Regions from separate parts of the Massilia violaceinigra genome, predicted to be linked through region 3. Evidence: predicted binding sites of a transcription regulator. Region 3 holds the regulator's gene; each other region holds the start of a gene.
The links. Region 3 encodes FNR, which switches genes on or off when oxygen is low (the NO sensors DNR and NnrR bind a similar motif). Its sites were predicted from a motif close to TTGATNNNNATCAA; they were not measured.

Region 1 (3,205 bases), 930 kb from region 3:
ACCAGCGCTCGAAAGCGGCGCCCTGGGTCCAGGCCTACAAATGGCCGATCCTGTGCTTCATCTCGGTCGGTTTCTGGAACGTGGTGGGCGCCGGGCTGCTCGGTTTCGCCATCAACACCCCGATCGCGCTGTACTACATGCAGGGCATGAACATGACGGCGGCCCACGGCCACGCAGCGCTGTTCGGTGTCTACGGCATGCTCGGCATCGGCCTGATGCTGTTCTGCCTGCTCGGCCTGACCGAGCGCGCCGCCTGGTCCGACAAGCTGCTCGCGCCCATGTTCTGGTGCCTGAACATCGGCCTGGCGATGATGGTATTTATTTCGCTGGTGCCGGCCGGGATCTACCAGGCCTGGGCCAGCGTCACGCAGGGCACCTGGTATGCCCGTTCGCCCGAGGTGGTCCATTCGCCGCTGATGGAAACGCTGGTGTGGCTGCGCGTGCCGGGTGACGTGGTGTTCTCGGTCGGCTGCGCGTTCCTGGCGCTGTTCGCCTTCAAGCTCGCCACCGGGGCACGCGGCAGCAATTACGTCGTCGGCTCGGTTGTTCCCAACAAGCGCTGACACTATTTTCTCCGGCAGGTGCTTCCTGCCGGAGTTCGCATCGATTACACTACACAGGAGTATCAACATGACACACGCTGTTTCATCGACCGCCTCGATTGGCCTCTACCCGTTCGACGCGCGCGGCGTCGCCAAGCGCTTTCGCCACGCAGCCATTTTCGGTGCGCTGACCGCGCTGGAGCCGGGAGAGACCATGCGCTTTTATAACGACCACGATCCGCTGCCGCTGCTGGCGCAGATCGAGGCCCATTTCGGATCGCGCGTGACGATTGCCTACGTGGCGCGCGCGCCGGGCGAAATCATCATCGACTTCGGGATCGCCTGAACAAAAAAGGACTACGCATGGAGTACCTCGCCGTCAAACACCTGCATATGAGCTGTGCTGCGCTCAGCATCGGCCTGTTCTTGCTGCGCGGCGTCTGGATGCTGAACGACGCGCCGCAGCTGGCGCAGCGCTGGGTGAAAATAGCGCCACATTTGGTCGACACGGTGCTGCTGGCCAGTGCCCTGACCATGGTGGTGTGGAGCGGCCAGTACCCGTTCGTCCAGCCCTGGCTCGGCGCCAAGGTGGTGGCGCTGGTACTCTACATCATGCTCGGTGCGGTCGCGCTCAAGCCCGGCCGCCCGAAACAGGTGCGCGCCATTGCCTTCGGCGCGGCCCTGCTCGCCGTCGCCTACATCGTCGCGGTCGCGCTGACGCGCCGGGTTTTCATCGTCGGCTGACACCCGCCGCCAATTGCCCCGAAATGTAATCCACATCAAGGAATTTCCAGAACGCAAACCTTAGCATTCTGTTGACGACCGCTTCCGCGACGTCCAACAGAAAAAGAAAAGGTCACATCATGCGTTCGCATCCTCTCCGCCTCGCCGGCACCTGCCTTGCCACCGCTTCCGCCTTCATCGTCCTGTGCTCGGTCTCCGCCAATGCCGCGCAGCCGGCGCTGCCAGTCATCGTGCAGGAACTGGTGGCCCCGCCGGCGCTGCCGCCGCAGATCACGCGCAAAACGCCGGCGCGCGTGGTCGTCAACCTGACGGTCGAGGAAATCGAACGCGAAATCGCGCCGGGCACGCGCTACACCTTCTGGACCTTCGGCGGCACCGTGCCGGGCAAGATGATTCGCGTGCGCGAAGGCGACACGGTCGAACTGAACCTGCAAAACCTGGCCGGTAACAAGCTGCCCCACAATATCGACCTGCATGCGGTCACCGGTCCCGGTGGCGGCGCGGGGCAAACCCTGATCGCACCGGGCAATCAGGCCAGCTTCACCTTCAAGGCGCTGGCACCGGGCCTGTACGTCTACCACTGCGCCACCGCCCCTGTCGGCATGCACGTCGCCAACGGCATGTACGGCATGATCCTGGTTGAACCCAAGGAAGGCATGTCCAGGGTCGACAAGGAATACTACGTGATGCAGGGTGACTTCTACACCACCGGCGCATATCGCGCGCCCGGCCTGCAGGGTTTCGACATGCAAAAGGCGATCGACGAGCGGCCGACGTACGTACTGTTCAACGGCGCCGATGGCGCCCTCACCGGCAAAGGCACGCTGACCGCCGCCGCCGGCGACAAGGTGCGCATGTTCTTCGGTGTGGGCGGACCGAACACCGTCTCGAGCTTCCACGTGATCGGCGCCATTTTCGACAAGGTCTATACCGAAGGCGGCACGCGCTTCCAGGAAAACGTCCAGACCACCCTGGTGCCGGCGGGCGGGTCGACCATCGTCGAATTCGTGCCGCGCGTGCCGGGCAACCTGACCCTGGTCGACCACTCGCTCACGCGCGCCTTCAACAAGGGCGCGGTGGGCCTGATGGCGGTGAGCGGCCCGGAACGGCCCGACATTTATGGCAAGGGCATCAAGACCGCTTTGCCCGGAACCAAAGCGCCGCCTGTCGTCGCGAGGGCTGCGGTACCCGCCGCCACCGATGCGCAACGGCTGCGCGGCAAGGCGGTCTACGACAGCACCTGCGCCTCGTGCCACCTGCCCGACGGCAAAGGCGTTCCCGGTGTGTTCCCGCCGCTGGCCAATTCCGACTTTTTCCAGCAGCGTCCTTACGAGATGGCCCATATCGTGCTGCACGGCCGCAGCGGCGAAATGGTCGTCAACGGCGAGCATTACAACTCGGTCATGCCACCGCAGGACCTCAATGACGATGATGTAGCCGCCGTCATCAACTACGTGAGCACCGACCTCAATGCCGGCAAAGCCGTCATCACGCCGGCCCAGGTCAAGCAGATGCGTCAGGTCAAGGCCAATTGAGCGCGCCATGAATCACCACCTGACCACCTTCGCCTGCGCGGCGATGCTGTGCGGGGCGGCCGGCGCCGCCGACTACGTGGCGCTGCCCGGCGGCGAGCTGCGTTCGGTGATGCCGGCCGACGGCAAGGAAGCGCCGGCCATCGTGGCACCGTTTTCGATGCGCGCCACCGCGGTCACCAACGCCGAGTTCCGCGCGTTCGTCCTCGCACATCCGCAATGGCAGCGCGGCCAGGCACCGGCCGTGCTGGCCGCGCCCACCTTTCTGGCGGCGTGGCGCGGCGCCGCCGATCACGGCACGCTGGCGCCGGATGCGCCGGTGACCAACGTCAGCTGGCACGCGGCAAACGCCTTTTGCGCCAGCGAGGGTGCGCGTTTGCCGCGCTG
Region 2 (3,205 bases), 3.7 Mb from region 3:
CGGCGATGCCGCGCTGCCGTCGAAGATGGATTCAAAACCATCAATGGCGGCAAGAAGGACTATTTCTTCACAGGCGACCAGAACGACCCCACCAATCATGGGGCACTGGCCAACGACACGGCGTTCAGCTGGGACATGGGCCTGGCCACACTGAACGGCAAGCTGACCTTCGACGGCGGCTACCACCAGATAATGATCGCCTTCGACTTCAATAATCCGCAGAATGCAACGGCCAGTCTGCCGATTTGGGCGCTGGTGACGATACGCGATACCGAGGGCAATCTGGCCAACAAATATTTTGAAACGCAACAGCTCGACCTGCTCGATATCTTCAAGGACCCGTCGCTGTTTCAATCGACAAAAACCTTTAACGGCAGCGGCGTCACGACACCAAATTCGACCGACTTTGCACTGACGGTCGGTGCGATCTGCGTGGTCAGCAGCACCACATCCTACCCCTCGCCCGATGGCAGCGAATGCCCCTCGGGCGGCCAGCTGATCAACACCAACCAGGCGTCGAACGCCGTGGAATTTATCAATTACATCCCCAGCCTGGATCTGAAAGGACTCGAAGGCGCAGGTTACGACACCATGTCGGTACAGGTGTGGATGGGTTGCTTCGGCACCGGTGGTAAAACCTCCGGCCCGGCACTGGCCGACGGCAAACCGCTCGGCCCATGTGACACGAGAGGCTATGGCGATATCTTCCTCATCGCGGGCGCGGCAGTACCAGACCGGAGCGACGTGCCGGAACCGGGCACGCTCGCACTGGTCACGTTGTCGCTGTTCGGCTTGTACCACGTGCGCCGGCGCCGCCCTGCACCCTGATGCGCCCCGGATGCGCGCCGCGATCTGTCCTCCGATGGATGCCTTGCGGCGCGTACTCCATCCGCGCCTTGACGCTTGCATTGACGCTGCCTTGCCACACCCGCCAACCCGCGACCTGGCAATTGCCTTGGTCGTGCCTGATCGCCTATGACCGGTACCCGATCGGCACAGGCGTCTGCTGCTTGATCGACGTGTCGTCCGTGCTTCTCCTCCTCTCTGCCTGTCCAGCGCGCTGCCCTGAAAAAGCAGCGCCATTTGGTCTGGAATCGCTCCCGCTCCGATCACCTGCCCGCTCGCCAGCGTTGATTTTCAGCCAGCCGAAGCGCTTGAGATCCCGACCTTGAACTTTTTGACAACCATCAAAGACGGCCAGGTCGCCCTCGATAAACTCTCTTCTCATCTGCTCATCTGTCACTGCATTTCAGGCCATAACAACAATAACAACACCCGCGAGGCCGTATGTCCCCGACCACCACACTACTCGCCATCTGCGCGCTCGCGCTCGGATGCGGGCTCAGCGCAAGCGCAAGCCAAACGCCCCCTCAAGACGCACCGGACAAGCTTGGTAACGCAGGGCGCATGCTCGCCTTCGATACCGACAGCGGCGTCGTCACCAGCCAGGCGGTCACCGTCGCCGGCCACGATTTTTGCCAGTACTTCATCGCCGCGTGGCGCGAAAAAGAAGGCAGCGAACGCTACACCCTTGCCATCGTCGAACGTCCGTCGGCACGCCGTGGCAGCGAAGTGCGGATCGACTTCGCCCAGCGCCGCGTGTTCGAAACGCGCCTGCCGACCGCCCGGGGGGCGATCAAATCGCTCAGCGAAGACGCCGCCGAAAGAACCTACCAGGCGGTGTTGCAAGCCGATGCCGAGCGCCAGAGCATCATCGACGCCGACCTCGCGGCCGACGAATTCTGAGTTTGTTCAACGCTGTCTCTGTCAACTCCATCAAAGTAAGGAAATCAGCCATGCCACTCCATTCCATCACCCGCGCGGCAGCGCTGTGCCTGGTCGTACTGGCGAACGCCGCCACCGCGACTGAACTCGTGTATTTGCCCGTCAACCCTTCGTTCGGCGGCTACCCGGCCAACGGCCCGGGCCTGCTGGCAAGCGCAACAGCCACCACCAAGCACACGGAAAACAAGGGTCTCGGTGGCTCTTCTTTCTTCGACCAGTCGCCGCTCGCACAGTTCAATCAAACTCTCGAACGCACTGTGTTAAGTCAACTCGCCTCGGCTGCCACCTCCAAACTGCAGGGGCCGGACGGCAAGCTGGTGCCTGGGACCTTCTCCACTGCCAACTTCACCATCACTGTGGTCGACCTCGGTGGCGGCATGCTGCGCATTACGACGACCGACCGGAGCACCGGCGCCACCACCACCTTCGAGGTGGCGCAATGAACGCCCTGCGCTGGGCGATTGCCGCCGCGGCCGGGGCCAGTCTGCTCGCGGGCTGCAGCTTCCGCCATCCGCCCTCGGCGGTCACGGCCGCCGCGCAACTGGCGCCCATCACGCCGGTCACGCGCGACTTGCTCAACCTGCCCGCTCCAAAAGGCAAGGTGGCCGTGGCCGTGTACGGTGTCCGCGACCAGACCGGGCAATACAAGCCATCCCCGGACAGCTCGTTTTCCACCGTGGTCACGCAGGGCGCCTCGTCGATGCTGGTCAAGGCGCTCAAGGAGTCGGGCTGGTTCATCCCGGTCGAGCGTGAAAACCTGCAGAACCTGCTCACCGAACGCAAGATCATGCGGGCGCTGGAAATGCCGCAACCGGCCGGCACGCCGCTGGTGCAGATCCCGTCGCTGGTGGCCGCGTCGGTGCTCATCGAGGGCGGCATCGTTGCGTACGAAAGCAATGTGCGCACCGGCGGCGCCGGCGCGCGCTTCCTGGGCATTGGCCTGAGCACGCAATACCGGGTCGACCAGGTCACAGTCAATCTGCGCACCATCGATATTCGCGGTGGTCAGGTCCTGCACAGCGTCTCGACCAGCAAGACGATCTACTCGTATGAGATCCATCCCAGCGTGTTCAAGTTCGTAAACGTGAAGGATTTGCTCGAACTCGAAGGCGGCATGATGCGTAACGAGCCAACCCAGCTGTGCGTCGGCGAAGCGATCGAGGCCGGCGTTGCCCACCTGATCGTACAAGGTTTGAAGGATGGCAGCTGGGCCTTGAAGGACGAGGCGCACTGGTCCAACCCGGTGCTCCAGCGTTACCTGGACGAGCGCGACATTATGTATCGGCCCAAGCAGTCCGGCACCGGCACCGTCACCGCTGGCCGGCGCGCTCCCGCCAAGGCAAGGAGCGAGCGATGAATCCCTTCCTGCCACCGATGCTGCGCGCCGGCATCGCCGTAAAGGGAGCGCGCGGCTTAGCCA
Region 3 (3,205 bases):
CCGGCACCGGCAAGACCGCCGGCTTCGCCCTGCCCCTGCTGCAGCGCCTGACCCTGCAGGGCCAGGTCGGCGCCAACGCGGTGCGCGTGCTGGTGCTGGTGCCCACCCGCGAGCTGGCCGAACAGGTGCACGAAAGTTTCCGTGCCTACGGGGCCGGCTTGCCGCTGCGGACCCACGTCGCCTACGGCGGCGTCAGCATCAATCCGCAGATGATGAAGCTGCGCAAGGGCCTCGATGTGCTGGTGGCCACGCCCGGCCGCCTGCTCGACCTGTACCGCCAGAACGCGGTCAAGTTCGACCAGCTCGAAACGCTGGTGCTCGATGAAGCGGACCGCATGCTGGACCTGGGCTTTTCGCGCGAGCTCGACGCCGTGTTCGCCGCGCTCCCGAAAAAACGCCAGACCCTGCTGTTTTCGGCCACCTTTTCGGACGAGATCCGCGCGCTGGCCGGCAAGCTGCTGATCGACCCGCTGAGCATCGAGGTCAGTCCGCGCAACAGCACCGTCAAGCGCATCCGCCAGTGGGTGGTGCCGGTCGACAAGAAGCGCAAGCCGGAACTGTTCCTGTATCTGCTGAAAAAGCACCGCTGGGGCCAGGTGCTGGTGTTCGTCAAGACGCGCAAGGGCGTGGACCAGCTGGTCGAGACCCTGCAGGCGCAGGGCATCGCGGCCGATTCGATCCATGGCGACAAGCCGCAGCCGGCCAGATTGCGCGCGCTCGACCGTTTCAAGGCGGGCGAAGCGAAGATCCTGGTGGCCACCGACGTGGCCGCGCGCGGACTGGACATCGACGACTTGCCGCAGGTGGTCAATTTCGACCTGCCGATCGTGGCCGAGGATTATATTCACCGCACCGGCCGCACCGGCCGCGCGGGCGCCTCGGGCGAGGCGGTGTCGCTGGTGTGCGCGGACGAAGTGCAGTTGCTTGCCGCCATCGAAATCCTCACCAAACAGACCCTGGAGCGGATCGAGGAGCCTGGTTTCTCGCCCGAACACCGGGTGCCGGTGACCAACACCGCCGGCGAGGTGCTGAAAAAGCCCAAGAAGCCGAAGAAAGCCAAGATCACGGGCGAGGTCTCGACCGTCGACGTGCGTTTCCGCCCGCGCTAAGTAGCCGATCCCGGCACGCTCGTGCCACATCAAGCCTTGCTGGTAAGTCATTGATATCTTGAACGATCCGCCTCGCCGCGGACGGCCCCAACGCGCTGCCGGCCGCCTGCCGCCCTGGCCTTCTCCAACGGGCATGGAACGCCGCGCGCCAACCCATGTTCCTGCTGCCGCCTCGCCGCCCCGACGCGCCCCTCATCGGCGGCGCCGGCCCAACCGGGTGCGGTGGATGATCGCCGCGAACGCCCTCGCCGCGCTGCTGGTCGTGATCTGCGTGCCCGGGCTGGCGGCCGTGTTTCATTTCACGCCATTAAGTGCCGCACAACTGGTATCGGCGGGCGCTATTGGTCTTTCCCTTGTTCTTTGGTCGGCGCTGTTGGGACTTGCACAACGCCTGCGCAGATAATGCAACGCCACCATGGCCATTCGGGCATCTGTACTGGGGAAAATGCCGCAGCTGCGCCGCTATTAGCCTGCCTGCCATGGTTCCACTGGGGTATCATACGGCTCAAGCCACAAACCGTCAGACCCCTATGCCCCAGCCTCTTCCATTCGTTCCCGCAGCCATTTTGAACGTCGCCGCGCTCAAGGCCAGCTGCGCGGGATGCAGCATGCACCAGCTGTGCCTGCCGATGGGACTCGAAAACGACGATATCACCCGACTCGACAACATCATCGGCAAGCGTCGCCGCGTCTTGCGCGACGAGCGCCTGTACCAGATGGACGAGCCGTTCCGCAACCTGTACGCCATCCGCTTCGGCCACTTCAAGACCTACCAGGTCAATGCGGGCGGCGAGCAGCAGATCACGGGTTTCCAGATGGCCGGCGAACTGCTGGGCATGGACGCCATCAGCGGCGACCGCCACCATTGCGACGCGGTCGCGCTCGAAGACAGCGAAGTGTGCGAGATTCCATTCGAACGCCTGGAAGAACTGTTCGGCGAGGTGCCCACCCTGCTGCGCCATTTCCACCGCATCATGAGCCAGGAAATCACGCGCGAGCAAAATGTGATGCTGTTGCTGGGAAATATGCGGGCCGAGCAGCGCTTTGCGGTGTTCCTGGTCAACCTGTCGGCACGCTACGCGGCGCGCGGCTACTCGGCCACCAGTTTCCAGCTGCGCATGTCGCGCGAAGATATCGGCAACTACCTCGGCCTGACCATCGAAAGCATCAGCCGCCTGCTGTCGCGCTTCAAGAAACAGGGCTGGATCGGCGTCGACAAGCGCGAAATGACCCTGCTCGACCCGGCCATGCTCAAGGCGCTGGCCGCCGGCACCGAGCAGTGCAGCCCGATGGCGTAAGTCGCAACAAGCCTGCGGGAATCAGTTTTCCAACAGGCGATAATAATGTTCACAGGTAATTATCAGGACATAATTACGGGCTTTCCTCTTCCCCGCGCGCCACATCCTGCTACCTGCCTTATCCTTCCGGCCTGTACGCCGCCGCGCACGCGTGAGGCAGCGCAAAGGCGGGGCATGGGCGCTCGCCACAATGCGCGATGCCCGCCCTCACGACCTCGGATACCGCTCGCTGTTCGCCCACCCGGAACGGGTGCGCGAACTGGTCACGGATTTCACTTCCTTCAAGCTGCTCGATGAAGTCGCCCTGTCGGCCTTCGAGCGGGTGCTGGCGCTGCTGTTCCGGCTTGAACTTTCACTCTTGCCCGAGGTCTCAACAGACGTCTTGCCGGCGCTGACGACGTGGTTCAAGGAATCACCCCAGGCCAGCCTGCGGCGCTCGATTCAGGTATGGGTAAACGGTTTGCTGGCACGCGGAACCGGCAATTCGGAATTGTTTATGGTTGATAGCGCGGAGGAGGATGCCGACATGGGAGGCAAACTTGCAACGTGCGCCGAGCAGATCGAGGAGATCGGCTTTCAAAACGGGTGTGCGGAAGGTAAGGCGGAAGGACAAGTCATTGCCCTACGCGGGGCGCTGGGCAGCCTGTTGCGCAAGCGGTTCGGCGAATTGCCGGGGCCGGCAACGCAACGCATCGGTCAGGCCACTCAGGCAGAGCTTGAACAGTGGTTCGAGCGCAGCCTCAACGCGCCCAGCCTGCAGGCGGTGTTTGACGATGGCGCGGCATCCACTTGACCCGA

Region 1: the regulator FNR is predicted to act here: its motif matches at 1,312-1,325, upstream of nirK (copper-containing nitrite reductase).
Region 2: the regulator FNR is predicted to act here: its motif matches at 1,178-1,191, upstream of CR152_RS11440 (CsgE family curli-type amyloid fiber assembly protein).

The regions. Positions count from the first base shown of each region.
Region 1 is NZ_CP024608.1:5,250,097-5,253,301, reverse strand. It holds gene CR152_RS22695 (nitric-oxide reductase large subunit) at 1-563, shown strand, start outside; gene CR152_RS22690 (DUF2249 domain-containing protein) at 631-888, shown strand; gene CR152_RS22685 (SirB2 family protein) at 906-1,286, shown strand; gene nirK (copper-containing nitrite reductase) at 1,406-2,821, shown strand; gene CR152_RS22675 (formylglycine-generating enzyme family protein) at 2,829-3,205, shown strand, end outside.
Region 2 is NZ_CP024608.1:2,518,163-2,521,367, reverse strand. It holds gene CR152_RS32825 (hypothetical protein) at 1-154, shown strand, start outside; gene CR152_RS11450 (PEP-CTERM sorting domain-containing protein) at 40-828, shown strand; gene CR152_RS11440 (CsgE family curli-type amyloid fiber assembly protein) at 1,408-1,746, shown strand; gene CR152_RS11435 (curli assembly protein CsgF) at 1,797-2,228, shown strand; gene CR152_RS11430 (CsgG/HfaB family protein) at 2,225-3,142, shown strand.
Region 3 is NZ_CP024608.1:6,177,193-6,180,397, forward strand. It holds gene rhlE1 (RNA helicase RhlE1) at 1-1,109, shown strand, start outside; gene CR152_RS33295 (cation transporting ATPase C-terminal domain-containing protein) at 1,243-1,512, shown strand; gene fnr (fumarate/nitrate reduction transcriptional regulator Fnr) at 1,640-2,407, shown strand; gene CR152_RS26540 (hypothetical protein) at 2,598-3,200, shown strand.